One region of the Streptosporangium sp. NPDC000509 genome, then DNA from elsewhere that is predicted to be linked to it. Evidence: riboswitches for the same ligand, from Rfam matches in the RefSeq annotation. Region 1 holds a riboswitch; the other holds the start of a gene.
The links. Region 1 has a riboswitch for glycine ahead of gcvT (glycine cleavage system aminomethyltransferase GcvT). Riboswitches for the same ligand answer to the same signal wherever they lie in the genome.
Positions count from the first base shown of each region.

Region 1 (14,057 bases):
CTCCATCGCCCTGCGCGCCTGCTCAGGATCGCGGTCGATCGCGTACCCCGCCCCGTCGGCCTGAACGATGATCACACTCACGTTGTGCGCGACCACGTCGTGCAGCTCACGGGCGATCCTGGCCCGCTCCGCGGCCGCAGCCAGCCTGGCCTGCTGATCGCGATCGCGTTCCGCTCGCTCGGCCCGCTCCTCCAGACTCTCCAGATAACGGCGGCGGGTGTTCGCGTAGATCCCCGTCATCCAGATCGCGACCGCGAACGCCGAGGCCGTGGCGAAGGCACGCAGATCAAACCCCTGCGGTACCCGCCCGAACACCAGGAACAATCCCAGCTCCACCACCAGCCCCGCCCCGACCGCCCAGCGCAGCGAACGCCGCGACGCCACCTCGTACATGGCGACGAGCACGGAGACATTGAAGAACAGGGGCGGAACCCCGGCGAGCCACTGGAGGAAGGAGGCGAACGAGACGATCGCGAAGACCGCGACCGGACGCTCGCGCATCCAGAACAGGGGCACGAACAACAGCAGCGTCAGCCCCGCGAACCCCCACAGCCCCAGCCTCTCCGCCCCCCAGGCCACCAGGTCGACCACCCCGACGGCCCAGACATTGAGCAGCGAGACCAGCAGGAACGGAGTCAGCCACAGGGCGTCCGTGATCCTGGGATGGCGCACGCTCCAGGCGCGCAATCTGCCGAACACATCACTACGATACGTATGCGCAGATCAGCGCCCTTCCCCCTCAGGGTGGAGCTCGATGTACGACTCAGGTCGCACACCGGGCCGCACATTCGGCTTGGCTTACGCAGCCTTTACGGTCTCTGGGGCACCATGGTTTCTGGGAGCGCCCTCCGGGGTGAGTAAAGGGAGATAGTTTGTGGTGATCAATCACAACGACGCCGGGTCGCGCGGTCACGAAGACAGGCCGCGCGACCTGACGTTTTCTCTCCCGTTCCCCCGCCGCGACGGATAGCCGCCACATCGGACAGAGCTCCCTCGCCGCATACCGCTCGGCGCCTCCTCGGACGCTTCGGCGGCCTCACCGGGATCGTCGGCCTGCTCGCTCACCTGCGCACCTGCCTACCCGCTTACCCACGCGGATCCACGAGGGTCTTCCCGTCCGGCGGTGAACATCGTGCCGTCTCGTGCGGCACCGGGCGACGCCGGTCCCTCGGGTGGTCGACCTGGGCCCACGCGGGCGACTCACCGAAGCACCACCCACGGCGAAGCCGGCCGAACGCGCGTCCCCGGGTTCCCGGCCTCAACCCGCCGGATCGGACGCGGCGACGCGGTCCTCCGCGAGGACGGATTCGCGCAGTAATTGAATGGCTCTGCGTACGACCGCGGATCTCGACGCGAAGCGTCTTTCGCTCCGACAGTATTCTATGAAAAATAAATCCTGGGCCGATATTGTCACGCTGGTGTCCACCGGCTTCATGTCGACCGGTTGACTTTGAATTGTTTTGTAGGGCCGCCGGGATTCGAACCCGGACTGGCACGGACCTAAACCGTGTGTCTCCTGCCTTTGGACTACGGCCCCTCTGTTTTTTCCTGCGAAATTCTCTGTCTGTGAATGGCAATTAGGGCAGAGAAAGCGCAGATTTTCTTTTCTGTTATCCAGCCAGTTGCCATTGATGTGGTCAACGTGCAGTGTCAATGCCTGACCTTGCCAAGCGCTCCCGATCCTACAGGCCGCGCAGCGGTATGGCATCCCGATCTCGATCAAGTTGCGCCTGAGCTGGCCGGGGTTCGGGCGCGGGCTGCCCTCCGGGCGCATGACGAGAACCTGTTCGGGGCGACGGCGTCGTGGTGATGGCTGTCCTCGATGATGCGCTTGGCCGAGGAAGTGCGACGTGTCGATTCCGAAGCGCTTCAGCTGGCGGCTGATATGGGCGTGGTTGCCGCCCGCGATGGTCATGCCGAGGCGGCGGAGGACGTCGGCGATGCTGAGGGATGCGGCCGCGGCCTCCGCCAGCATTTCCGGGGTGTATTTGTATTTGGTGGGCACGCCCCAAGTCTAGGTAATGGGACCGACAATTCTTGGGGCGTGCTCATGTCATATTAAATGGTGAAAATCGGGTGTTAATCGAGGCCGAGTTCGCGGCGGAGGCGGGCCACGTGGCCGGTCGCCTTCACGTTGTAGAGGGCCTTCTCGATCTTGCCGTCCGCGTCGATGACGAAGGTGGAGCGGATGACCCCGAGGGTCGTCTTGCCGTACATCGTCTTCTCCCCGTACGCGTCGTAGGCCTTGTGGACCTCAAGGGAGGGGTCGGACAGGAGCGGGAAGGTGAGGGCGTCGTGCTCGACGAACTTGGCGAGCTTGGCCGGGCTGTCCTTCGAGACGCCGAGCACGACGAATCCGGCCGAGGTGAGTGAGGCGAGGCTGTCGCGGAAGTCGCAGGCCTGCTTGGTGCAGCCCGGGGTCATCGCGGCGGGATAGAAGTAGAGGATGACGCGCTTACCGCGGTGGCTCTCCAGCGACACGGTGGTGCCGTCGGCGGCGGGAAGGGTGAAGTCCGGTGCGGCGTCGCCCGGCTCAAGTTTCATGATGGTCCTCCGAGGAATGGTTCCCCGGTCAACTTACCTGCCTGCCCGAAGTGCCGTGGGTGGGTAGGACCTGACAGACTGATCAATGTCAAGGAGTAGGGGAGGATAGCCATGGCGGACACCGATCCCGCGGAGTTGGAACGACAGATCGAGCGCACGCGCGCGGAGTTGGCCCAGACGGTGGACGCCATCGCGGACCGGGTGAGCCCCAAGCGGGTCGCGGCGCGTGGTGTGGCGAAGGTCCGGGCGAACGCGGAGCATCTCGCCGCTCAGGTCGGTGACCTGGTGGGGGGCGCGGCGGGGCCGAAGCCGGTCAGGCTCGCCGGCGAGCCCGAGGACCTGTGGGCGGACGAGCGGCCGGACCTGGCGCCGATCCTGATCGGGGTGGGGGCGGCGCTGGCGCTCGGCGCGGTGGTCATGCTGTGGCGGCGCCGTCGTCGCTGACCGTCACCGGCCGAGGGAGCGAATGTCGCCGATGACCGATCGGCTGCCCGGAATTGAGTAGGGGTTTACTCATGTGACCTTTTTCCCGCTCGCGGACCATCGCGAGTAGGAAAAAGGAGGGGTAAATCCATGAAAAACATCATTCGCGCTGCGATCGCGGTGGTGGCGACCACGGGCGTCATGCTGACCGTGGCTCCGGCCGCCTTCGCCGCGACACCGACGTCCGCGTCGGCTGCGTCCTCGGCGTCCTCGGCGCGAGACTTCGACGACAGCTTCGAGCAGGAGTCCAGGAACGGCCTGGCCACAGTGGAGGCCGTGTACTCGGTCAGGGGTGACGACGAGGAGGACAACACCTTCAGGCTGCGGGGCGAACTGTACGACGGCGACAGGCGCACCCTCCGCCAGGGGGGCCGCTGCGCCTACGTCGAGGTGCAGGTCACCTCGTCCGAGGACGAGGACTGGGACGTCGTCAAGCGCGACAGGCTGTGCAGCTACGACGACACCAAGCGCTTCCGCGTCACGGCGCACGACGTGAGCGAGGTGCGGGTCAAGACCTGCCAGGTCAAGTATCGCGGCTGGTCGACCTACAAGTGCAGCAGGTGGGAAGAGCTCGACCTGGGCTTCTGAGATCTCTCCGAGGCCGGGAGCACCGCGGGCCATCGGACCCGGAGGACGGGACCGAGATGTGAGGAGAACGGGCACTCGCCGGTGAGACGGCGGGTGCCCGTTTCGCGTCAGAGGAAGGTGCGGCCCTCGCCGCGGTAGGTGGGGACCTCGTCCACGACCTCGTCCCCGTCGATCAGGTGCAGGCTCGCGAAGCGCTCGCAGAGCTCGCCCGCCTTGGCGTGCCGGAACCAGACCCGGTCGCCGGCGCGCAGGTCCTCCGCGGCCTGCCCGACGAGGGGGGTCTGGACCTCCCCGGCCCCCTCGTTGGAGTCGTAGCGCAGCCCGCACGGCAGGTAGGGCTGGGGCAGGCGGTCGTCGCCGGGGGCGCCGGAGGCGGGGTAGCCGCCGCCGAGGACGGTGACGACGCCGGGGGCGGGGCGGCGTACGACGGGCAGGGCGAACAGGGCGGCGGGCCGGCCGGTGAACCCCCGGTAGAAGTCGAACAGGCGGGGATGGAAGAAACCGGATCCGGCCGCGATCTCGGTAATGGCCCTCTCCTCGGTGGTCTTCTCGATGCTGCCGGTGCCGCCGCCGTTGACGAACTCCAGGTCGGTGACCTGGCGGACGGCCTGGACGATCCGGCCCCTGCGGGTGATCAGCTCGCGGCGGGACCTGGCCTGCATCAGGCGGACGGCCCGGGTGAGGGCGGGGTTGCCCGGCGGGTCGTCGCCGACCCCGGCGATCTGGGCCTCGTACGCCATCAGGCCCACGAGCCGGAAGCCGGGCCTTTTGGCGATCTCGGTGGCGAGGTCGGCGGCCTGGTCGACCTCGCGGACGGGGGAGCGGCGGACGCCCGCCCTGAACCGGCCGCCGAGGGCGAGGTAGCCGGCGTCGACGTCCAGGCAGAGCCGGATCTCGTGGCGGTCGCGGACTCCGGCGACGGCGGATTCGACGAGGTCCAGGTGCTCGGCCCGGTCCACCATGATCGTGATCTCCCGCGCCGCGATCGGCTCGGCGGCGAGTTCGGCGAGTGCGGCGCGGTCGACGGTGGGGTAGGCGACGAGCACGTCGCGCATCCCGGTGGAGACGAGCCAGAGGGCTTCGGGGAGGGTGAAGGCCATGATTCCGGTGAAGCCGTCCATGGCGAGGACGCGTTCGAGCACGGCCCGGGACCTGATGGACTTGCTGGCGACCCTGATCGGCTTGCCCCGGGCGCGGCGGGCCATGCCTTCGGCGTTGGCGCGCAGGGCCCGCAGGTCGAGGACGGCGAAGGGAGGGTCCAGGTGCGCTGTGGCCCGGTCGTAGCGCTGGCGGTCGTCCATGTCCGCAGGATAACCCCGATGCGGAGAAGATGAGCATTGTTCATGTTGCCGTATTGGCGATCAATGCTCCCGCCAGGGAGGGCTCAAGATCGTGCAAGTGGGCGGTTGATCCCCGGTCCGGCCCTGCGGGAACGCGTACACATGGCCGGATGACGACTACTCTCCAGGACGTCCTGGCGGGCTCGGGAGGCACCGGTGCCGCGGGGAACACCCCGGGCTCGGGGGGCAAGGCGGGGGCCGAGCGGTTCCAGGACGTCCGGCGCAGGTCGGTGCGGATGCTCAGGCCGGGCAGGACCCTCGCGGGCGTCCCCACCGCGCTGACGGTGTCCGCCGTGCTGGCGGCCTCGGCCGCGGTGACGGTGGGCCTGCTCATGGACTCCCCGCTCGCGCGGGTGCCCTACCGGCGGATCGTCAAGGGCGTCGGCGCGTGGAACTGGTCGGATCCCGCCGTGTTCGCCGCCTCGGCGCTCGCCGTCGCGGTGGGCCTGGTGATGCTCGCGCTCGCCGCGCTGCCGGGGCGGTCCCGGCTGGTGCCGCTGGAGGCGGGAGACCCGCACATGGTGATCGGCATCACCAGGTCCGGACTCCGCCGCACGCTGCGGGAGGCCGCCGAGTCGGTGGAGGAGGTGAACGGGGCACGGGTCCGGCTCACGTCGCGGATCGTCGAGGTCACCGTGTTCACCGACGCCGAGCGGACAGGCCCCGTGCTGCGCCGGGTGGGTGCGGCGGTGGGCGACCGGCTCGGGGGCCTGGGCGCGATGTGCGCGGGAGAGGTCGTCGTACGGCTGCGCAGGAAGGGGGCCTGATGAGGCCCTACCTGGGCAACCGGATCGGCCTGGCCGTCACGGGGACGGTGCTGGTGTGCGCCGGGCTCTACGCCTTCCTGCGGGGACGCGGTGACCTGCCGGGACAGGCGCCCGGTGCCAGGCTCGTGCCCCGAGGGTTCCCCGGGTGGCTGGCCGCGCATCCGTTGCCGGGCTGGCTGGTCGCGCTGCTGCTGGTGACGCTCGCTCTGCTGGCGCTGCGGTGGCTGCTACACGCCCTGGGATGGGGACGGTGGGGCAGGCGGACCGGGACGGGGACCGCCATGCTTGGAGTCGCTCTTAAAGAAGTCGAAGGGCTCACTCGTGTCCGCGTCAGGTACGTACGGCACGAGCGGCTGCGCATCGGGGTGGGCTGCGCGCCCGCGACCGATGTCGGCAGACTCGTGTCCCGGCTGAACAGAGACGCGGTGGGGAAGGTCCGACGGGCGCTCGGGGAGGTAGAACTCGGCGTGGTGGTTCGCCTTCACGTTCGCCGCCGCTGACTCCCCGTACTCCGGCGAGCCTGCCGTGCCTCCGTACGCCGACCGCTCACCCGTCGCCCCGTACGCCGACCGTTCGCCTGTCCCCCCGTACACGGGTCGTTCACCTGTCGCCCCGTACGCCGACCGTCGCTCCGGCTCCCCGTAGGCCGGGCGCTCACCCGTCCCTCCGTACACCATCCGGTCCGCCGTGTTTCCGTACGCGGGTGTCTCACCCGTCGTGCCGTACCCCGGCCGGTCCGCCGCCTCGCCGTACGAGGTCCTCACGGACGGGCTCTCCTCGGGAGCCCGCCCGCCGTACGACCCGTGCGCCGTCTCGTCGAAGGGGCTCGCGTACACCGGCCGCTCGGCCGTCGCGCCGGGCGAGGGGTCCTCGTCGCCGGGTCCCTCGCCCGAAGACTCCTCGTCCATTCTCCCCGCCGCGACCTCGGGCGCGTTCTCCTCCTTCTCGTGCCTGACACCGAAGGCCAGTCCGGCGGCCAGGCAGAGCAGCGGGAGGGCGGGGACGACGTAGCGGTGGTCGAAGGCCGCGATGAAGGGCGGCAGGATCAGCAGCATCGTCCCCGCCGCCCAGGGCAGCAGCACCGCGCCGCCGAACCTCCGCAGCCGCATCAGCACGCCGACCAGGCCGACCAGCAGGATCACCGCGAGGTACGGACCCCGCACGAAGCCGTACTCCTGGTAGTCGCGCAGCAGGCCCGCGTAGGGTTCGGCCATCGTCGGCGCGCCCGACGAGCCCTGGTAGGCCACGGTCAGCTGCTCGGCGGTCTTGCCCTGCGAGGCGGCACCGGAGGTGAAGGGCCGCACGGTGTCGGGGAAGACGTAGGCGCTCTGCGGGCCGGGAGCCGGGTAGACGCGCCGGGTCCAGTCGAAGATGTGGGCCACGTCCTCCAGACCCGCCCGCAGGAAGTCGAACGGCTGGGCCATGATCGCCTGGGTGGCGAAGGCGCCCGCGAGGGCGTCGCGCTCGGCCCAGCTGCCCTTGACCTTGCTCAGTGGCGACTCGCCGTCCCAGATGTAGACGGGCGGCGCCGCGCGCTGCCCCAGCGGCTCGACGGGGCACAGGGCCGCCTCGGGGCCGGTCGGCTGGATTGCGGCGCAGTCGGCGAAGGTCATCGTCCGGGCCCAGAGGAAGGTGTTTCCCCTGGTCAGAGTGAAACTGCCGTGCTCGGCCCTGAACCAGGCCGCGTACGAGCCCAGGCCGATCGCGGCGGCGAGCGTCGCGGAGAGGACCGCCCGCCACCCCGCCCGGCGGATCACCATGCAGACCAGCGCCACGGCGATGAGCGGCAGCCCGATCGTGCGGGTGACGGTCGCCGCGGCGAGCAGCGCCCCGGCCAGCGCGGCGACCCACGCCGCCGGGCGCCGTCGCCACAGCAGCAGCGTGACCGCGAGCACCGCGAGGAACTGGAAGAGCAGGTCCGCCATGACGAGGTGTTCGAGCTGGATCTGGTAGGCGTCGAACAGCACCGGCAGCGCGGCGAGCGTCGCGCCCCACCCCGGCAGCCCGCCCAGCCTGCGCAGCAGCAGGTAGACGCAGACGGCCACGGCCAGTCCGAGCAGGTGCTGCACCGCGACCACCGCGGGGATGCTGGACAGCGGCTTGAGGATCCACAGGAACAGCGAGTAACCCGCGGGACGGGACTCCAGGGGGCGGGGGGCGAGCCCGGCGTTCAGGTAGACGAAGGAATCGGCCCAGAACCACAGGGCGGGCCGGTAGCCGAGCATGGCGAGGAGGCGCAGGCCGCCACCCGCGATGAGGGCGGTGATGAAGAGCCAGTGCGACCCGAGAAAGCGGAGCGCCCGCAGGGAGCGGGCGGGGCGGGCCGGTCGGCGGGAGCGGCGGGAGCGGCTTGCCGGGGGCGTTCCCGTGACCACCGCGACCTCCCGAATCCCGCGCATGGCCACCCAGCATAGGCGTGGGATCGGAGGAGGCTGCACGTGATGCGAAATTTGGTAGCGATCGAGTTGTATGTCCTCAAGGTTCCGTGGTCCCGAGTCTCCCGCGCGCCCGTCGGAGGCCCCACCGCCCAAACCCCGAGGTCAGCACTCGATGACGTTCACCGCGAGCCCTCCCCGGCTGGTCTCCTTGTACTTGTCGAGCATGTCGCGGCCGGTGTCGCGCATCGTCTTGATGGCCTTGTCCAGCGAGACGAAGTGGCGGCCGTCGCCGCGCAGCGCGATCCTGGCGGCGGCGATGGCCTTGATCGAGGCGACCGCGTTGCGCTCGATGCACGGGATCTGCACCAGGCCGCCGATCGGGTCGCAGGTGAGCCCCAGGTTGTGCTCGATGCCGATCTCGGCGGCGTTCTCGACCTGCTCGGGGGTACCGCCCATCACCTCGGTGAGCCCGGCGGCGGCCATCGAGCAGGCCGAGCCGACCTCGCCCTGGCAGCCGACCTCGGCGCCCGAGATGGAGGCGTTCTCCTTGAACAGCACGCCGATCGCCCCGGCGGTGAGCAGGAAGCGGATCACGCCCTCGTCGTCGGCGTCCTTCGTGAAGCGGTCGTAGTAGGTGAGCACGGCCGGGATGATGCCCGCGGCGCCGTTGGTGGGCGCGGTGACGATCCGGCCGCCGGCGGCGTTCTCCTCGTTGACCGCGAGGGCGAAGAGCGAGACCCAGTCCATCGTCTGCAGCGAGTCCTTCTCCGACGACTCGCTGCGCAGCTGCCGGTGGAGCTGGTGGGCGCGGCGGCGGACCTTCAGTCCGCCGGGCAGCACGCCCTCCTTGCCGATGCCGCGCTGTACGCACTCGCTCATGACCTGCCACAGGACGAGCAATTGGTCGCGAACCTCGGCCTCGGTGCGGCCGAACGCCTGCTCGTTCTCCAGCATCAGCCCGGAGATGGACAGCCCGGTCTCCTCGCACTGGGCGAGCAGTTCGGCGGCCGTGGTGAAGGGGTGGGGCAGGACGGTGTCGTCGGCTTTGATCCGGTCGGCGCCGGTGGCGTTCTCGTCGACGACGAAGCCGCCGCCGACCGAGTAGTAGACCTTCTCGCGGACCGTCTCGCCCGATTCGGACAGGGCGGTGAAGCGCATGCCGTTGGGGTGGCCGGGGAGCGAGATCTTGCGTTCGAAGACGAGGTCCTCGCCGATGACGAAGGGGATCTCGCGCGAGCCGTACAGGGAGATGGTGCCCGACTCGCGCATGGCGGCGAGCCGTCCCTCGACCGCGTCGACGTCGACGAGCTCGGGCTTCTCGCCGGACAGGCCGAGCAGCACGGCCTTGTCGCTGCCGTGGCCCTTGCCGGTCAGGCCCAGCGAGCCGTACAGGACGGCGCGTACCCGGGCCGTCTTCTCCAGGAGCCCGTCCTGGTGGAGGCCGCGGGCGAACTTGTGGGCGGCGGCCATCGGGCCGCCGGTGTGCGAGCTGGACGGGCCGATTCCGATCTTGAAGAGATCGAAGACACTGATCGTCATCTGAATCCTTCCAGCGTGGACGGCCACGCGCGCCCTCCGGCGCGCGTGACCGTGACGCGAGGGGGGAAAGGCTTAGGACTCACCCGAGGTGAGCGCGGCGTACTCCTCGGGCGACAGCAGGTCGTCGGCGGAGCCCTCAAGACGTACGCGGAACAGCCAGCCCTCACCGTAGGAGTCGCTGTTGACCAGCGAGGGGTCGTCCACGACGGCCTGGTTGACCTCCACGATCTCGCCGTCGACCGGCGCGAAGATGTCGCTCACCGACTTGGTCGACTCGACCTCGCCGACGGCGTCACCGGAGGTGACCGTCGCGCCGACCTCGGGCACCTGCACATAGACCACGTCACCCAGCGCCTCGGCGGCGTAGGCGGTGATGCCCACGGTGAGGGTGAGGCCGTCATCGATGCCGGAGATCCACTCGTGTTCCTTGGTGTACTGCAGGTCCTCGGGAATGCTGCTCATTTTTTCCTCCTGTAGAAAGGCAGTGCGACGACCTCGACCGGCTCGTGGCTGCCCCTGATGTCGACGGCCAGTCCTGACGACAGGCCGTTGTCCACGTAGGCCATCGCGATGGGCCTGCCCAGTGACTGGGAGGGCGCCCCGCTGGTGACCTCGCCGACGACCGCGCCGTCACCGGCGACCACCACCGGATACCCGTGCCGGGGCACCCGGCGGCCGGTCGCGACGAGGCCGACCAGGCGGCGGGACGGCGGGACGTCCTTGAGGGGTTCGAGGGCGGCCCGGCCGACGAAGTCGCCCGGTTTGTCAAACCTCACCACACGGCCGAGCCCGGCGTCGAACGGGGTCAGGCCGGCCGACAGCTCGTTGCCGTACAGCGGCATCCCGGCTTCCAGCCGGAGGGTGTCGCGGGCGGACAGGCCCGCGGGGATCAGGCCGTGCGGCGCGCCCGCCTCGGTGAGGGCGGCCCAGAGCGGTTCGGCGTCCTCGGCCGCGACGAACAGCTCGAAGCCGTCCTCGCCGGTGTATCCCGTACGGGCGACGAGGGCCTCGTGCCCGGCGACGACGGCGGGCAGGCCGGCGTAGTACCTGAGCCCTTCGAGGTCGGCGTCGGTGAGCGAGCCCAGGATCTCCACGGAGCGTGGACCCTGGACCGCGACCAGCGCGTACCGCTCGGAGCGGTCCTCCACCGCGGCGTCGAAGCCCTTGGCGCGGCCGGTCAGCTCGGCGGCCACCCGGGGGTAGTTGGAGGCGTTGGCGACGACCATGAACTCGGTGGGGGCGAGCCGGTAGACGATCAGGTCGTCCAGCACGCCTCCCTCGGCGTCGACGATCATCGTGTAGCGGGCGCGGCCGGGCTCCAGCGCGGAGAGGTGGCCGACCAGCGCGTAGTCGAGGGCTTCGGCGGCCTGCGGCCCCGTCACGAAGATCTCCCCCATGTGGGAGAGGTCGAACAGGCCGGCCGCCTGGCGGACCGCTTTGTGCTCGGCCGACTCGCTGCCGTAGCGGAGCGGCATCAGCCAGCCCGCGAAGTCGGTCAGCGTCGCGCCGAGTGACTCGTGGACGCCGCGCAGCGGCGTAGGTCGGGACATGTGCGCACCTCAGACAAGGGACAGATGAGAGCATCCTCCCCCTCTGTCGTGGGTGCCTGAGAGTTTCATCCGGGTTTTACCGGACTTTCACCTTCGGCGAGGTCGTGGGACCTGCTTTCCAGAGGGCACCTACCCGCACGGTCCTTTGCCTTGAGAGGTTCGCGGGGAGGGCTTGCTCCTTCAGGGGTCCTGGTCTGGCTGTCAGGACGCTCTCCCGCACGGGTTCATCGGTGTCGCCGCCAGCCTAACCGCCCGCACCGGCCGAGCGAAATCCCCTCGCGGCACCGATCCGTGCCGGTCAGGGGGCGGCGTGCCGGACCAGCGCCTCGAACAGGGCCGACTCGTCGTCGGTCTCGGGGTGCCATTGGACGGCGACGGCGAAGGGGTGGTCGTCCACCTCCACGGCCTCGACCGTGCCGTCCTCGGCGTGGGCGGTCACGGTGAGGCCCTCGGCGAGCCGGTCGAGGGCCTGGTGGTGGTAGTGGGCCACCTCCACGGTCTCGGTCCCGAAGATCTTCGAGGTGTGGCTGCCGGGGGCGAGCCGCACCGGCATCCTGCCGTACTGGCCGGGGGCCGGGGCGTGCCCGGCGTGGCCGACCACGTCGGGCAGGTGCTGATGGAGGCTGCCGCCCAGCGAGACGTTCAGGATCTGCATGCCTCTGCAGATCCCCAGGAAGGGTGTGCCCCGCTCCAGCGCCGCCTCGACCAGTCCCAGTTCGGCGTCGTCGCGGAACGGCCGGACGTAGCCGGTCCGCTCGTGCGGCTCCCGCCCGTACCGCTCGGGGCCGACGTCACCGCCCCCGGCCAGGATGAGCCCGTCCAGGCGCTCCACCAGCGCCGAGGGGTCGCCGGCGGGGGGCAGGATCACCGGCTGCCCGCCCGCGCGGGCCACGTGGTCGACGTAGTCGTACGGCAGGAGCGCGGTGGTCGTCTCCCAGACGGTGAAGCGCGCGGGCTCGACGTAGCAGGTGATGCCGATGACGGGACGGGACATGATCTCTTTCTCACGCGGACGCCGGGGACATGGGAGATGGGCCCACGTCCTCGCACGTTATCGGGGCCGGGGTATGGCCTGGGCAAATCCCGCCACCGCCGGTCGCGAAGGTGGCGGGGCGAGGTCTACAGCGGGTCTACAGCGGGGTGACGTACGCGCCGGAGATACCGCCGTCCACCAGGAACTCCGAGCCGGTGATGAAGCTCGCGTCGTCCGAGGCGAGGAACGCCACCGCGGCGGCGATCTCGGACGCCTCGGCGAAGCGGCCCACCGGGATGTGGACGAGGCGGCGCTGTGCCCGCTCGGGGTCCTTGGCGAACAGCTCCTGCAGCAGCGGCGTGTTCACCGGCCCCGGGCACAGCGCGTTCACCCGGATCCCCTCGCGGGCGAACTGCACGCCCAGCTCGCGGGACATGGCGAGCACCCCGCCCTTGGAGGCGGTGTAGGAGATCTGGCTCGTCGCCGACCCCATCACGGCGACGAACGACGCGGTGTTGATGATCGACCCCTTGCCCTGCCGCCGCATGTACGGGATGGCGTGCTTGCAGCACAGGTAGACCGAGGTGAGGTTCACCTCCTGGACCCGGCGCCAGGCGTCGATGCCGGTCTCCAGGATCGAGTCGTCCTCGGGCGGCGAGATGCCCGCGTTGTTGAACGCGATGTCCACGCTGCCGTAGGTGTCGAACGCGGTCTGGAACACCCGGGCGACGTCGTCCTCGTCGGTCACGTCGGCCCGCACGAACAGCCCCCCGACCTCCTCGGCGGCCGCCGGACCGGTCATCTCGTCCAGGTCCACGCACACGACGCGGGCGCCTTCCGCGGCGAACCGGCGCGCGGTGGCGAGGCCGATCCCGCTTCCGGCGCCGGTGATGACGGCGACCCTGTCCTGCAAACGGTCCTGCAAACGCAGCATCGCTTCTACTCCTCGGAAATGAAGACGTTCTTGGTCTCGGTGAACGCTGACAGGGCGTCGGGACCCAGCTCGCGGCCGAGGCCCGACTGCTTGAAACCGCCGAACGGGGTCCAGTAGCGGACGCTCGAATGCGAGTTGACGCTGAGGTTGCCCGCCTCCACCGCTCTGGCGACCCGGAGCGCCCTGCCGACGTCGCGGGTCCAGATGGACCCGCTCAGGCCGTACGGGGTGTCGTTGGCGATCCGTACGGCGTCCGCCTCGTCGTCGAACGGCACCACCGACACCACCGGGCCGAAGATCTCCTCGGTGAACGCCCGGTCGTCGGCCGACCGGGGCGTCAGGACCGTCGGCGGGAACCAGAACCCCGGCCCCGACGGGCACACGCCCCGCAGATGGGGCGGTTCGGTGACGAAGGAGGCCACCCGTTCCCTGTGCTCGGCGCTGATCAGCGGGCCCATCTCGGTGGCCTCGTCGCGGGGGTCACCGACTCGGACGTTCAGCACCGCCTCGCCGAACCGCGCGAGGAACTCGTCGTGGACCGAGCGCTCGACCAGGATCCGGGAGCGCGCGCAGCAGTCCTGGCCCGCGTTGTCGAACACCGCGTACGGCGCGGTCGCCGCGGCCTTCTCCAGGTCGGCGTCGGCGAAGACCACGTTGGCGCTCTTGCCGCCCAGTTCCAGGGTGAGCCGCTTGACCTGTCCGGCGCAGGTCGCGGCGATCTGCTTGCCGACCTCGGTCGAGCCGGTGAACACGATCTTCGCCACCCCCGGGTGCTCGACCAGCCGGGCACCCGCGACCTCCCCGGCCCCCGGCAGGACCTGCAGCACCCCCTCGGGCAGGCCGGCGGCCAGCGCCAGCTCGGCCACCCGCAGGGCGGTGAGCGGCGTCCACTCGGCGGGCTTGACGATCACGGTGTTGCCCGCGGCCAGCGCGGGGGCCGCCCCCCAGGTCATGATGACCA
Region 1 is NZ_JBIAYX010000018.1:131,353-145,409, forward strand. It holds gene ACFY3D_RS30355 (sensor histidine kinase) at 1-699, opposite strand, end outside; tRNA gene ACFY3D_RS30360 (tRNA-Leu) at 1,464-1,537, opposite strand; gene bcp (thioredoxin-dependent thiol peroxidase) at 2,080-2,544, opposite strand; gene ACFY3D_RS30370 (DUF3618 domain-containing protein) at 2,656-2,988, shown strand; gene ACFY3D_RS30375 (hypothetical protein) at 3,118-3,615, shown strand; gene ACFY3D_RS30380 (amino acid deaminase/aldolase) at 3,723-4,916, opposite strand; gene ACFY3D_RS30385 (DUF6286 domain-containing protein) at 5,066-5,722, shown strand; gene ACFY3D_RS30390 (hypothetical protein) at 5,950-8,121, opposite strand; gene ACFY3D_RS30395 (L-serine ammonia-lyase) at 8,263-9,639, opposite strand; gene gcvH (glycine cleavage system protein GcvH) at 9,712-10,101, opposite strand; gene gcvT (glycine cleavage system aminomethyltransferase GcvT) at 10,098-11,189, opposite strand; glycine riboswitch at 11,223-11,317, opposite strand; glycine riboswitch at 11,318-11,416, opposite strand; gene ACFY3D_RS30410 (gamma-glutamyl-gamma-aminobutyrate hydrolase family protein) at 11,488-12,183, opposite strand; gene ACFY3D_RS30415 (3-oxoacyl-ACP reductase) at 12,320-13,096, opposite strand; gene ACFY3D_RS30420 (aldehyde dehydrogenase family protein) at 13,102-14,057, opposite strand, start outside.

Region 2 (14,057 bases), on a different contig from region 1:
CGGTGGCGGACGGGGCCGGCCGGGCTGCCGGGCGAGTGACGATGATGGCGGACGGGTCCGTGCGGGTGGCGGTCGAGAGGGGGGCACGGGCTGGGAGGGGGGCCCTCGTGCATGACCATCTCCTTTCGGATCGGGCCTCATGCTGCCATGTCACGCCGCGTCCCGCCGTGCTCTATGAAATTTGCGTGATCAATTTGGGGTGTTAGTCGCGAATGTCGCTCAAGGATCCCCCTCCACGGTGTCCCGGTGGATATGGGCCAACGGCATTCCGCCCCGCTGGAGCCTGCGGACGGTCTCGTCGACCATGGCGACCGGGCCGCAGACATAGGCCTCGTGGTCGGCCCACGAGTGGAACCGCTCCATCACCTCGGAAAGACGGCCCCGCATGCCGGCGTACCCCCGCTCCTCGGAGACCACGGGCAGCACCCGCAGCCACGGGAAGGCCGACTCCATCCGCCGCAGGTCGGTCAGGTCGTAGAGTTCGGCGGCCGTGCGGGCTCCGTACAGCAGGTGGATGTCGGGGCGGCGCCCGGAGTCGATCAGGTGCTCCAGGATCGCCTTGATCGGGGCCAGGCCGGTGCCGCCCGCCACACACAGGATGTCGCGTCCGGAGCCGGAGGGCACCATGGTGCCGATCGCGGGGCCCAGCGTCACGGTGTCACCGATCCGGGTGTGCCTGACCAGCGTGGTGGAGACCCAGCCACCGGTGATCGCGCGGACGTGCAGACGGACGGTGTTGTCGTCCCGGGGCGCGTTCGCGATGGAGAACGCGCGCCAGACGCGTGGCCAGCGCGCGGTCTGCACGTTGACGTACTGGCCGGGCACATAAGGCAGCTCCTGGCCGGGCCGCAGGGTGATCACCGCGATGTCCGGGGTGCGGAGCTCGTGGTCGATCACCTCGGCCGGCCACCAGGCGGGCGACACTCCCGCGTCCGACCGGGCTGACTCGATCATGAGATTGGCGGCGGCGGTGTAAGCGGCCACCCACGCCGCCTCGATCTCGGTGTTCCAGACCTCGGCGGCGAAGCGCCGGATCGTGGCGAGGAGCGCGTTGCCGACCGCGGTGTAGTGCTCGGGGACCACTCCGTACTTGCGGTGGTCGCGGCCGAGCTGGCCGAGGAACGACGCCATGCCGCCGGGGCTGTCCAGGCTCCAGACGATCCTGGTCAGCGCGCTGAACAACCGGTCGCGCTGGATGTCCATCGCCGGGGGGAACATCGCCCGCAGGTGCGGGTTCTCGGCGAACAGGCGCCCGTAGAAGTATGCCGCGGCCTTGTCCGCGACGGGTTCGACGACGGCGAAGCTTTCCTTGACAAGACGCGGATTCAAAGACATTTAAAGAACCCACCCTAATTGACCGGCTCAAAGTCCGATCACGCAGATCCACCTCCCTGACGGCTCCGGGTGACGAGTGACCTGGAGCCCCGGCTCGCCCGGTCACTCGAATTCGAGTCTTCCATCACCTAGTGGGCCTCACAACCGTTTCCCGGCAATATAGCGGGAAATCTAACTATCGGTAATTGGAGAGTTATTTTGGGTGACTGGTTAATCTGTGGAGAGCTGGATAAACGAATAATAATCACATTCGTTTTGAAGGTGAAATTTACTATTCGTACGATTTCTCATCACGGCGGGGTTCCGAGGGGTTGAGCGGCGGGAAGCCCTCCGGCGGTGAGGGGTGGGGAGGCCCGGCGAGACGACACTGATACCTCGGATGTGTGACATGACCGAAATGGAGTGCGCCATGATAGGGAAGCTGTTGGAGATGGGATCGGTGCTGTCCGAAACAGGTGGCGCCACCTCGTGCACGCCCCCCTGGAGAACGCATGCCCCAACCTTTGATCGGTATCACCACCTACCTTGAGGCCGCCCGCTGGGGCGACTGGGTCAGGGAGGCCGTCCTGTCGCCGCCCTCCTACGCGCGGGCCGTCGAGAAGGCGGGTGGCGCCCCGGTGCTGCTGCCCCCGCTCAACCTCGGCGGGATCGACGACTACGTCCGCGGCCTGTCCGGTGTGATCCTCGCCGGAGGGGGCGAGCTCGATCCCTCCCTGTACGGGGCCGCCCGCGAGGAGCGCGTCGGTGACCCGCAGCCGCACCGCGACCGCTTCGAGTTGGCGCTGGCCCGCGCCGCCGTCAAGGCCGACCTGCCGCTGCTCGCCTCGGGGCGGGGCATGCATGTCCTGAACGTCGCCCAGGGCGGGAACCTGATCCCCTGGCTCCCCGAGGTGGTCGACCACGACCGTCACGCCGCCTCCACGGCGCACCGCGTCCAGATCAGCGTCTCCAGCAAACTCGGCAAGACGCTGGGCGACACGGCCGAGGTGACCGCCTCCCATCACCAGGCCGTCAAGCGGCTGGGCACCGGCCTGCTCGCCGTGGCGTGGGCCGACGACCAGATCGTCGAGGGCGTCGAGCTGGAGGGGCACAGGTTCGGCATCGGTGTGCAATGGGACCTCGCGCGAGCCGGGGACAACCGGCTCGTCGAGGCCCTGGTCGAGGCCGCCGGATCCTGACACCGTCGCGCGGACGTGACGTCCCGCGCGATCGCCCCGGTGTGCCGGTCGTTCCCGACGCCGTCGCGCGGACGTCACCCGCGAGAACGGGCGATGCGACGCGCCGCTGACGCGCGCCGCCGCCGCGCCCGGGTCCCGCCGTGCCGGGGACGACGCGGGTAGGGTGCCGATCATGCCGTTGCACCCGCAGGCCGAGGCCTACCTGAAGCTCTTCCGGACAGACCTCGGCGCCCCTCTCTCCACTCTCACCCCCGAAACGATCGCCGAGCTGCGGACCCTCGACGCCTTCGCCGAGCAGCGCGGTCCGATCATTCCCCTCCCGGTGGTGAGGGACGACGTCGCCGCGGGGGTGCCGGTCCGCGTCTACCGGCCCCGGGAGGGCGACGACCCCCTCCCCGCGCTCGTCTACTTCCACGGCGGAGGCTGGGTCTTCGGAAGCGTCGAGCGCAACGACGCGCTCGGCCGCGACCTCGCGGTACGCAACGGGGCGGTCGTGATCTCGGTCGACTACCGGCTCGCGCCCCACCATCCCTTTCCCGCGGCGGCCGACGACGCGTGGAGCGTCGTCCAGGACCTCTTCGCCCGTCCCGGCGCCTACGGGGCCGACCCCGGGCGCATCGCGGTCTGCGGCGACAGCGCCGGGGGTAACGTCGCGGCCGTCGCCGCCTGGCGGGCCAGGGACGCCGGGCTCGGGCTCGCCCACCAGCTGCTCGTCTACCCGGTGACCGACGTGGCCATGGACACCGAGAGCTACCGCACCTACGCCACCGGATTCGGGCTCGGGGCCGATGAGATGGCCTGGTTCGTCACGCAGTACGGAGGCGACCCGGCCGACCCCCGGCTCGCCCCGGCCCGGCTGGCCGACAAGTCCGGCCTGGCTCCGGCGACGGTGATCGTCGCCGAGTGCGACCCGCTCTGCGACGAGGGCGAGGAGTACGCCGCCCAGCTCGCCGAGGCCGGAGTGCCGGTCGAGGTGAGGAGGTACGAGGGGGCCATCCACGGTTTCTTCGGCCTGCCGGGCTTCTTCGACCAGGCGATCGAGGCGCGCGAGTACGCCGCGGCCCGTCTCGCGGAGGCATTCCGGTGAGCGGCGCCGCCCCTGCCCCCGTACGGCGGGAGCGTCCGCGACCCGGTCAGAAACTCCTGGGCAGCCCGAGCACCTGGGTGGCCAGATAGTTGAGCAGGAGCTCCTCGGTGACGGGGGCCACCCTGCCGATACGGGCGTCGGCCAGCAGGCGGGCCACCGGATACTCCAGCGAGTAGGCCATGCCGCCGTGCGTCTGGAAGGCGTGGTCGGCCGCCTCCCACGCGGCCTGCGAGGCGGTCAGTTTGGCGATGTTGGCCTCGGTGCCGCAGGGCAGCTGCCTGTCGAACAACCACGCGGCCTTGTAGAGCATCAGCCTGGCCAGCTCGATCTTGGCCTTGACCTGGGCGAGGGGGAAGGCGATGGCCTGGTTGGCGCCGATCGGGCGGCCGAAGACCTCGCGCTCCTTGGCGTACCGCACGGCCACCCCCAGCGCCACCTCGGCGCCGCCGAGGGCGGAGGCGGCCAGCAGGACGCGCTCGGGGTTGAGGATGTCCCACAGCACCAGCGCGCCCTGGTCGACCTCGCCGACGACGTTCCTCTCGGGGACCCGCAGATCGTCGATGAAGACCATGTTGGACGGGGTGGTGTTCGCGCCCATCTTCGGGATCGGCCGGAAGGACAGCTGCCCGGCGGCGACCGCCTCGGGGACGTTCACCAGCAGGACGGTCAGGCCGTTGGAGCGAGGACTGGCCTCGGCGGCCGGGATGGTCCGGGTGACGAGGAGCATCCAGGTCGCCCGCTGCACCCCGGTGATCCAGATCTTCTGGCCCTGGACGACGAACTCCGCACCGTCGCGGCGGGCGAAGGTGGAGATGCCCAGGGCGTTGGACCCGGCGTCGGGCTCGGTCAGGGCGAAGCAGGTCTCCAGCTCGCCGGTGGCCAGCCTGGGCAGCAGCTCCTCACGCTGCCGGCCGCTGCCGTGCCTGGCGAGGGTCATGGCGCCGAACCCGGGGGTGAGCACGTAGGTGAACGCCGAGCCGCCCGCTGAGCCGGAGGCCGACAGGGTCTCGGTGGCCACGGCCAGCTCCAGCAGGCCCTGCCCGCCGCCGCCGTACTCCTCGGGCACGGCCAGGCCGAGCCAGCCGCCCTTCGCCAGGTCCTGCCAGACCTCCTCCGGCCAGCGCTTCTCGCTCTCGCACCGCTGCCAGTAGTCCAGGTCGTAGCGCGCGCAGATGTCGCCGATGCCGCGCTGCACGGCGAGGGCGCTCTCGGGGAGGGTGAAGTCCACGATGATCAACTCCATCGTTCTCGGCGGGGGACTGCCGCGGAAGTATGAGTCCGAGGCCCTGCTGGCTCAGGATTCCGAGGCGGGAAGGCGCGGCCTGCGCGCGTGGTAGACGAAGGCCGGCGGCACGTTCCCCCACACCGTCCGGCCCACGACGACCTCCTCGAAGGTGTCGGCGAGACGCCTCCTGAAGCGCCGCGCGGGGGGAAGGCGCTTGGCGAAGCTGTACGCGAAGGTGGTGAAGGCCGTATGCGTGCCCATGATCGCGGTGACCGCCTCCAGCAGGCGGGCCTGTGTGTCCGCGGAGAAGGCGGCCCACGGCAGCCCGCTCACGATCGCGTCGGCCTTGGACAGGCCGCGCTCCTGGAGCAGCTGCGGCAGCCGCGCCGCGTCGTCGACCACGACGTCCACCCCGGGGTTTCCCGCGGCGAGGAACTCGGCCAGCCTCGGGTTGATCTCGACGGCCATGTGGTGTCCCCGGCCGCCCAGCCGGCGCTGGATCTCCGCCGTGAACGCGCCGGTGCCGGGGCCGAGCTCGACGATCACCGGATCTCCTCGGAGGGGAACGGGCGAGGCCACCGCCTCGGCGAGCCGCCGCGAGCTCGGCGCCACCGCTCCGACGGTGCCCGGCGAGCGGAGCCACTGCCCCAGAAAGAGCGCGGTGTCATTGGTCATGGTCTGAAGCGTAGGGGAATCCGCCAGGCGGTGGATCCGTAGGTCATTCCCCAGGCTGACGACCCGGCCGTGCCTCCGCGGTCACGATGTGCTTCGAACCACTCGCTTCTCATCTTTCATCTGAGGAAGGACACATCTCATGCAGGAGGTCGTCGCCCAGCCCGATCCGACGCGGGGCCGTCAGGTATCCACGGGCCTGCTGTACGGCGTCCGCGTCCTCGTCGTCGCCCAGGCCGCCGGACTCGTCGTCGCCGCCTCGTTCGCGGGCCAGGCCGTACAGGGCGGGGGAGAACTCGGCGAGACCCACGTCATGGCCGGGATGGTGGTGCACCTGATCGCCCTGCTGCAGATCGTCGCGGCCGTGCTGGTCTGGCGTCCGGGACGGGGGGCGGGCTGGCCCGCGCTGGCCAGTCTCGGCCTGTTCCTGATCGGCATGGGCCAGCACTTCAGCTGGGACGCGCTCGGCACCCACGTGCCCAGCGGTCTCGCCCTGTTCGGACTGACCGTGGCGGTGCTCATCTGGGCGTGGTCGCCCCGCGCCGCCGAACGCCGGTCCTGAGACGTGCGCCCTCCCCGCATCCCCTCGGTGGCGCCGGACACAGTAGTGTCACCATCAGGTGCGGGGAGGGAGTTCAGCCGGTGGGTCCGGAAGAATCGGGGGCTGAAGATCGAATTTGGACGGTTCCCAACGCGCTGAGCCTGGCCAGGCTCCTGGGGGTGCCGGTCTTCCTCTGGCTCGTGCTGGGGCCGAAGGCCGACGGCTGGGCCGTCGCCCTGCTCATGCTGGCCGGATTCTCCGACTGGCTCGACGGCAAGATCGCCCGTGCCTGGAACCAGACCAGCAGGCTCGGCCGCCTGCTCGACCCGCTGGCCGACCGGCTCTACATCCTGGCCACCCTGTTCGGCCTCGCCATGCGCGAGATCATCCCCTGGTGGCTGGCGCTCGCCATCCCGCTGCGCGACGTGATGCTGCTGGGCATCCCGCTCATCCTGCGCCGTCTCGGATACGGTCCGGCACTGCCCGTGCACTTCCTCGGCAAGGCCGCCACCGCGAACCTGCTCTACGCCTTCCCCCTGCTCTTCCTGGCCCATCACCCCTCCTGGTACGCCGAGGCGGCGGGGATCGTCGGCTGGTCCCTCGCCATCTGGGGCACAGGTCTGTACTGGTGGTCCGGAGTGCTGTATTGGGTACAGGTGCGTCAGCTGACCAGCGAGGCCAAACGCCTTAAGAGGTGATCTGTGAAGGCCGTCGTCATGGCGGGCGGGGAAGGGACACGGCTCCGGCCGATGACCGCGAACCAGCCCAAGCCTCTCCTGCCCGTGATCAATCGGCCGATCATGGAGCATGTGCTCCGCCTGCTGAAACGGCACGGTTTCACCGAGACGGTGGTCACCGTGCAGTTCCTGGCGGCTCTGGTCAGAAACTACTTCGGCGACGGCGACGAGCTCGGCATGAGCCTGCACTACGCCACCGAGGACACGCCGCTCGGCACCGCGGGCAGCGTCAAGAACGCCGCCGACCGGCTCCGTGACGACCGCTTCCTGGTCATCTCCGGCGACGCGCTGACCGACATCGACCTGAGTGACATGATCCGCTTCCACCGCGAGAACGGCGCGATGGTCACGATCGGGCTCAAGCGCGTCCCCAACCCGCTGGAGTTCGGCATCGTCATCGTCGACGACCAGGGCAGGGTGGAGCGCTTCCTGGAGAAGCCGACCTGGGGCCAGGTCTTCTCCGACACCGCCAACACCGGCATCTACGTGATGGAGCCCGAGGTCCTCGACGAGATCGCGGCCGGGGAGTCCGTCGACTGGTCGGGCGACGTGTTCCCCAGGCTGCTGGAGCGCGGCGCCCCGCTGTACGGCTACGTGGCCGACGGCTACTGGGAGGACGTGGGCACCCACGAGAGCTACCTCAAGGCCCAGGCCGACGTCCTGTCGGGGCGGGTCAAGGTCGACATCGACGCCTTCGAGGTCTCACCGGGCGTCTGGGTGGCCGAGGGGGCCTCGGTCGACGCCGACGCCGTCCTCAAGGGCCCCCTCTACATCGGCGACTACGCCAAGGTCGAGGCGGGGGCCGAGCTGCGCGAGTACACCGTGCTCGGCAGCAACGCGGTGGTCAGGGAGGGAGCCTTCCTGCACCGCGCGGTCGTCCACGACAACGTCTACGTCGGGCCCAGCGCCCACCTGCGCGGTTGCGTGATCGGCAAGAACACCGACCTGATGACCGCGGCCAGGGTCGAGGAGGGCGCCGTCGTCGGAGACGAGTGCATCATCGAGGCCGAGGCGTACATCTCCTCCGGCGTCAAGATCTACCCGTTCAAGACCATCGAGGCCGGGGCGGTGATCAACAACAGCGTCATCTGGGAGCCGCGCGCCCAGCGCAACCTGTTCGGCCCCCGGGGGGTGTCGGGGCTGGTGAACGTGGAGATCACCCCCGAGTTGTGCGTACGGCTGGCCAGCGCGTACGCCACCACCCTGAAGAAGGGCGCCTCGGTCATCACCTCCCGCGACTCCTCCCGTGCCGCGCGGGCACTGAAGCGGGCGGTGATCAGCGCCCTGAACGCGAGCGCGATCAACGTGCTCGACCTGGAGGCGTCCCCGCTCCCGGTGGCCCGCTTCCACACCGCCAGGGAGAACGCCGTCGGCGGCATCGCGCTGCGCACCACCCCCGGCGACCCGCAGAGCGTCGACATCGTCTTCATGGACGAGCACGGCGCGGACCTGTCCCCGGCGGCCCAGCGCAAGCTGGACCGGGTCTTCTCCCGGCAGGAGTTCCGCCGCGCCTTCCCCGGAGAGATCGCCGAGCTGAGCTTTCCCGCCAGGGCGGTGGAGGACTACACGCACGAGCTGCTGCGCCTGGTCGACATCAGCGGGGTGCGCGACGTCGACATGAAGGTCGTGGTCGACTGCGCGGGAGGCACCTCCTCGCTGGTGCTGCCCAGCCTGCTGGGCCGGGTCGGGGTGGACGTGCTGACCGTCAACAACCGGCTGGACGACGCCTCGCCCACCGAGACCCTCGCCGAGCGCCGCCGTGATCTGCAGCGCCTCTCAGAGCTCGTCAGCTCCTCCAGGGCGGCCTTCGGGGTGCGCTTCGACCCGGTGGGGGAGCGGGTCGCGCTGGTGGACGAGATGGGCCAGCTGATCAGCGAGGAGCGCGCCCTGCTGGTCGTGCTCGACCTGGTCGCCGCCGAGCGGCGCGGCGGCAGGGTGGCGCTGCCGGTCACCACCACCCGGGTGGCGGAGCAGGTCTGCAGGTTCCACGGCGTGCAGGCCGAGTGGACCTCCACCGCGATCGACGCGCTGACCACCGCGGCCAGAGGGCCGGAGACGATCTTCGCGGCCGACGGGCGCGGCGGTTTCATCGTGCCCGAGTTCGGGCCCACGGTGGACGGCCTGGCGGTGTTCCTGCGCCTGCTGGGCCTGGTCGCCAGGACCAGGCTCTCGCTCAGCCAGATCGACGCCAGGATCCCCGAGGCCAAGCTGCTGCGCCGGACCGTGCCGACCCCGTGGGCCGCCAAGGGCGCGGTGATGCGCTCGGTCATCGAGGCCGCCGAGCACTACCGCATCGACACCACCGACGGGGTCCGGGTCGTCGCCGAGGACGGCAGCTGGGCCCTGGTGCTGCCCGACCCGACGGAGGCGGTCACCCACCTGTGGGCCGAGGGCTTCGACGTCGACTCCGCGCAGACCCTGATCGAGCACTGGGCGCGGGTGGTCGAGGACGCCGCGGGCGGCTGAAGGGGCACAGGCGGGCACAGGCGGGCTCAGGTGGGCCCAGCCGGGCACCGGGGGAGGGGGCGAGGAGCAGGTCGTGAGCGAGGACCGTGAGCCGAGCGGAGCGGGAGAAGCCGGGCGGGAAGGGAGGAGGATGAGCGCTCGGGGGCGAGGGGTCGCGACAAAACACAGCGCGGCGCCATGGACCGGAGACAGTGCCCCACTGTAACTTTGTCACCGACCGTACCCGCGGTTCAGCGTCAACCTTGACCTTCGCGCCTCATCACTGTATGTTGCGGCATTCGCAGTCCGAGAAAACACTTGAGAAGCGAAGAAGCGAGGCGCGCATCACTGAGCACCGTTGCCGCGTCTTCGCGGTAGGAGGCCGAGCCGATCGATGCCGAGCGTCTACTGCACGCAGTGCGGTCATGCCAACCCTGAGGATGCCCGTTTCTGTTCACGATGCGGGTCGCCGCTTACCAAAGCCGAGACCGCCGGAGACAGCACATCGACGATCTCCCTCTCCGGGATCGAGGCGTATGAGGCGGAGACAGGTGAGACGCTTCTCGCCGAACGGCAGGCCGTCGAGCAGTTGCCCCCGGGCACCGCGTTGCTGGTCGCGATGCGCGGCCCCAACGCCGGCAGCCGGTTCCTGCTCGACAGCGATCTCACCACCGTGGGCCGCCATCCGGAGAGCGACATCTTCCTCGACGACATCACGGTCTCGCGCCGTCACGTGGAGTTCTACCGGCGCGGCGGCGGGGTCTTCACCGTCCGTGACGTCGGCAGCCTCAACGGCACGTACGTGAACCGCGAGCGCATCGAGGAGGTCCCGCTGTACGGCGGGGACGAGGTGCAGATCGGCAAGTTCCGCCTCGTCTTCCTCACCCGCGGCGCCGCTGGAGGATGATGAGCTCGCAGGCCGCTCGTGCGCACATGAGCATCGGGGAGGTGCTCGCCCTCCTGCAGGGCGAGTTCCCCGACGTCAGCATCTCCAAGATTCGTTTCCTGGAGGGCGAGGGGTTGATCGAGCCGGAGCGCAGTCCCTCCGGTTACCGCAAGTTCAGCTACGCCGACGTCGAGCGGCTCCGTTACATCCTCAGCGAGCAGCGTGACCGCTACCTGCCGCTGCGAGTGATCAAGGATCATCTGGAGGCGGCCGATCGCGAGGAGCGCCCGGCCGCCCGGCCGCGCGCCGTCCCCGACGAGGCGCCTCCCGAGCTCAGGCTCACCCGCGAGGAGCTGATCGCCGCCGCCGAGCTCGACGAGGAGACCCTCGCCGAGCTTGAGGACTACGGCCTGCTGGCCGCGGTGGCCCGCTACTACGACGCCGAGGCGCTGGCCGTGGCCCGCAGCGTCGGAGCCCTCGCCGCCTTCGGCCTGCGCGCCCGCCACCTGAGGGCGGTCAAGGCCGCGGCCGAGCGCGAGGCGGGCCTGGTGGAGCAGGCCGTCGCCCCGCTGCTGCGCCGTCGCGGGCCTGGCGCGATCGACCAGGCCGACGAGACGGCGAGGGAGATTTCCGGCCTGCTGCTGGAATTGCACGCCTCGCTGCTGCGTTCCGGCGTGCGTGGGGCTCTGGGTCGGTGAGAGCCTGACCAGGCACTCGTACCCCCACGAGTGTTACGTTGAACAAACCGGTCGGAATCCAGCGAAGACGGAGCAGCCCGTGTTGCAGATGGAGGTCGTGGGCGTTCGAGTTGAAATGCCCTCCAACCAGCCGATCGTCTTGTTGAAAGAGACGCATGGGGAGCGTTACCTGCCTATCTGGATCGGCATGACGGAAGCCACGGCGATCGCCATGGCCCAGGCCGAGGAACCACCACCCCGGCCGCTCACTCATGACCTGTTCCGTGACGTGCTCGAAGGGCTCGGAGTCCGGCTGAGCACGGTCAACATCGTCGCCCTGCGCGACGGCATCTTCTTCGCCGATCTCGTGTTCTCCAACGGGGTGGAGGTGAGCGCGCGTCCCTCGGACTCGATCGCCTTGGCACTTCGCACCGGCGCACGTATCTTCGCGAGTGAGGATGTGGTCCGGGAGGCGGGGGTGATCATCCCCGACGACCAGGAGGACGAGGTGGAGAAGTTCAGGGAGTTCCTTGACACGATCACGCCCGAGGACTTCGGCCGCGCGGGGTAGGAATTTCGGTGCATTTACGCTTCACGACGCGCCGAGTGGGGTCGTTGACTGGACCTGGCCCCAGTCCTACGGTGCATGTGAACCCTGCGGCCGTGCGTAAACCCCCAGATCAGGCCGTGGGATGAGAGAAAGCCGGAGGTCCGCGTGGCGGTCAGCAGCGGCGAGGGTAGAAACGCCGATCAGGATGACCCGAAACGGCGCCAGTCGGCACGTCAGCGCGCGGGTGAAGAGGGTCTGCTGTTCGACGGGCAACCGGTGAAGGTGCCCGCCGACATCGGTTACCGGGGCCCGACGGCCTGCTCCGCGGCCGGCATCACCTACCGGCAACTCGACTACTGGGCGCGCACCGGCCTCGTCGAGCCCACCGTGAGAGCCGCCCACGGATCCGGCTCCCAGCGCCTTTACGGCTTTCGCGACATCCTGGTGCTCAAGGTCGTCAAACGGCTCCTCGACACCGGCGTCTCCCTCCAGCAGATCCGCATCGCCGTGCAGCACCTGCGCGACCGGGGCGTCAACGACCTGGCCGGGATCACCCTGATGAGCGACGGGGTGAGCGTCTACGAGTGCACCTCGCCCGACGAGGTGATCGACCTCCTCCAGGGCGGCCAGGGAGTCTTCGGCATAGCACTGGGACGGGTGTGGCAGGAGGTGGAGGGCTCCCTCGCGGATCTGCCCGGCGAACGTGCGGAGTCGAGCGAGGGCCCTTTAGGCGATCATCAGGCCGATGAGCTGGCCCGCCGTCGCAGAGCACGACGAACCGGGTAAACTCGGACTCGCTGCTGACCCTGTGCGGGAGAGACCCCGACAGCGAGCGGGGCGCCGAAGGAGCAACCTCCCCGGAATCTCTCAGGCACCCGGTACCGCACGGACGAGGCAACTCTGGAAAGCAGGCGCGCCGGCCAGGCGCGACTCACCGACGGTGCAAGCCTCCCGTCACGGGTAGGTGAAGCTCTCAGGTCACGACGCGTGAGACGGTCGTGATGACAGAGGGGGAGACCAGGCATACGCCCGCGCCCAGCGCCGGTCTCCACCCCGTCCCGGGAGGCTTCACAATGACCGACCTGTCATCGCTCAGCGAACTCGGCTCCCTGCCGTTCTCCACCCGCCACATAGGGCCGGACGACGCCGGCCAGACCCGCATGCTGGAGGCGGTCGGATTCGCCTCCGTGGCCGACCTGGTCGCGGTGGCCGTGCCCGAGGCGATCCGCTCCGCGGGGCGGCTGAGCCTGCCCCCGGCGGCCGGGGAGTCCGAGGCCCTCGCGGAGCTTCGAGTCCTCGCCGGGCGAAACACCGTGCTCACCTCGATGATCGGCCTGGGCTACCACGACACGATCACTCCGGGCGTCATCCGCCGCAACCTCCTGGAGAACCCCGGCTGGTACACCGCGTACACGCCCTACCAGCCGGAGATCTCCCAGGGCCGTCTGGAGGCCCTGATCAACTTCCAGACCGTCGTCTCCGACCTGACCGCCCTCGACGTCGCCGGTGCCTCCCTGCTCGACGAGGCCACCGCCGCCGCCGAGGCGATGACCCTGGCCCGCCGCGCCGGCCGCGGCCCCTCGAAGGTGTTCGTGGTCGACGCCGACGCGCTGCCGCAGACCAAGGCGGTGCTGCGCACCCGCGCCGAGCCGCTCGGCATCGAGCTGGTCGAGAGCGACTTCACCGCCGAGCTTCCCGAGTGCTTCGGGGTGCTCGTGCAGTATCCCGGCGCCAGCGGCAGGATCCGCGACTTCCGCGCCATCGCCGACGCCGCCCACGCGCGCGGTGCCCAGGTGGTCGCCGCCGCCGACCTGCTCGCCCTCACCCTGCTGGCCGCGCCGGGCGAGCTCGGCGCCGACATCGCCGTCGGGTCCTCGCAACGCTTCGGCGTCCCCCTCGGCTTCGGCGGCCCCCACGCCGCCTACATGGCGGTCCGCGACGGTCTCCAGCGCCAGCTGCCGGGCCGCCTGGTGGGCGTCTCCCAGGACGCCGACAAACGCCCCGCGTACCGGCTCGCCCTCCAGACCCGTGAGCAGCACATCCGCCGCGAGAAGGCCACCAGCAACATCTGCACCGCGCAGGTGCTGCTCGCCGTGATCGCCGGCATGTACGCCGTCTACCACGGCCCCGAGGGCCTGCGCAGGATCGGACGGCGCACCCACAGGCACGCCGTCGTGCTCGCCGAGGGCCTGCGTCAGGGCGGTGTCGAGGTCGTGCACGACACCTTCTTCGACACCGTGCTCGCCAGGGTGCCCGGCCGCGCCGAGGAGATCGTCGCCACGGCCCGCGAGAACGGCGTCAACCTGCGCCTGGTCGACGCCGACCACGTGGGCGTCACCTGCGACGAGAAGACCGAGCCGCTCCACCTGGAGCAGGTCCTGGCCGCCTTCGAGATCAGCGGCGCCGTGCTGGCCGACCTCGACGCCGCCGCCCACGACGCGCTGCCCGCCGCGCTGGCGCGGGTCAGCGACTACCTGACCCACCCGGTCTTCCACAGCCACCGTTCCGAGACGGCCATGCTGCGCTACCTGCGAAGGCTCCAGGACAAGGACATCGCGCTCGACCGGTCGATGATCCCGCTGGGCTCCTGCACCATGAAGCTCAACGCGACCACCGAGATGGAGCCGATCACCTGGCCGGAGTTCGCCGGGCTGCACCCCTACGCGCCCGAGGACCAGGCCGCGGGCCACATCGAGCTGATCGGGGAGCTGGAGCGCTGGCTCG
Region 2 is NZ_JBIAYX010000012.1:18,632-32,688, forward strand. It holds gene ACFY3D_RS22310 (globin domain-containing protein) at 220-1,335, opposite strand; gene ACFY3D_RS22315 (gamma-glutamyl-gamma-aminobutyrate hydrolase family protein) at 1,827-2,513, shown strand; gene ACFY3D_RS22320 (alpha/beta hydrolase) at 2,686-3,600, shown strand; gene ACFY3D_RS22325 (acyl-CoA dehydrogenase family protein) at 3,647-4,843, opposite strand; gene ACFY3D_RS22330 (class I SAM-dependent methyltransferase) at 4,895-5,500, opposite strand; gene ACFY3D_RS22335 (hypothetical protein) at 5,640-6,059, shown strand; gene ACFY3D_RS22340 (CDP-alcohol phosphatidyltransferase family protein) at 6,140-6,736, shown strand; gene ACFY3D_RS22345 (mannose-1-phosphate guanyltransferase) at 6,740-9,241, shown strand; gene ACFY3D_RS22350 (FHA domain-containing protein) at 9,615-10,127, shown strand; gene ACFY3D_RS22355 (MerR family transcriptional regulator) at 10,154-10,804, shown strand; gene ACFY3D_RS22360 (bifunctional nuclease family protein) at 10,884-11,354, shown strand; gene ACFY3D_RS22365 (MerR family transcriptional regulator) at 11,499-12,119, shown strand; glycine riboswitch at 12,135-12,227, shown strand; gene gcvP (aminomethyl-transferring glycine dehydrogenase) at 12,407-14,057, shown strand, end outside.
Region 2: it holds a riboswitch for glycine, as region 1 does, so the genes downstream of both, gcvP (aminomethyl-transferring glycine dehydrogenase) here and gcvT (glycine cleavage system aminomethyltransferase GcvT) in region 1, are expected to answer to the same signal.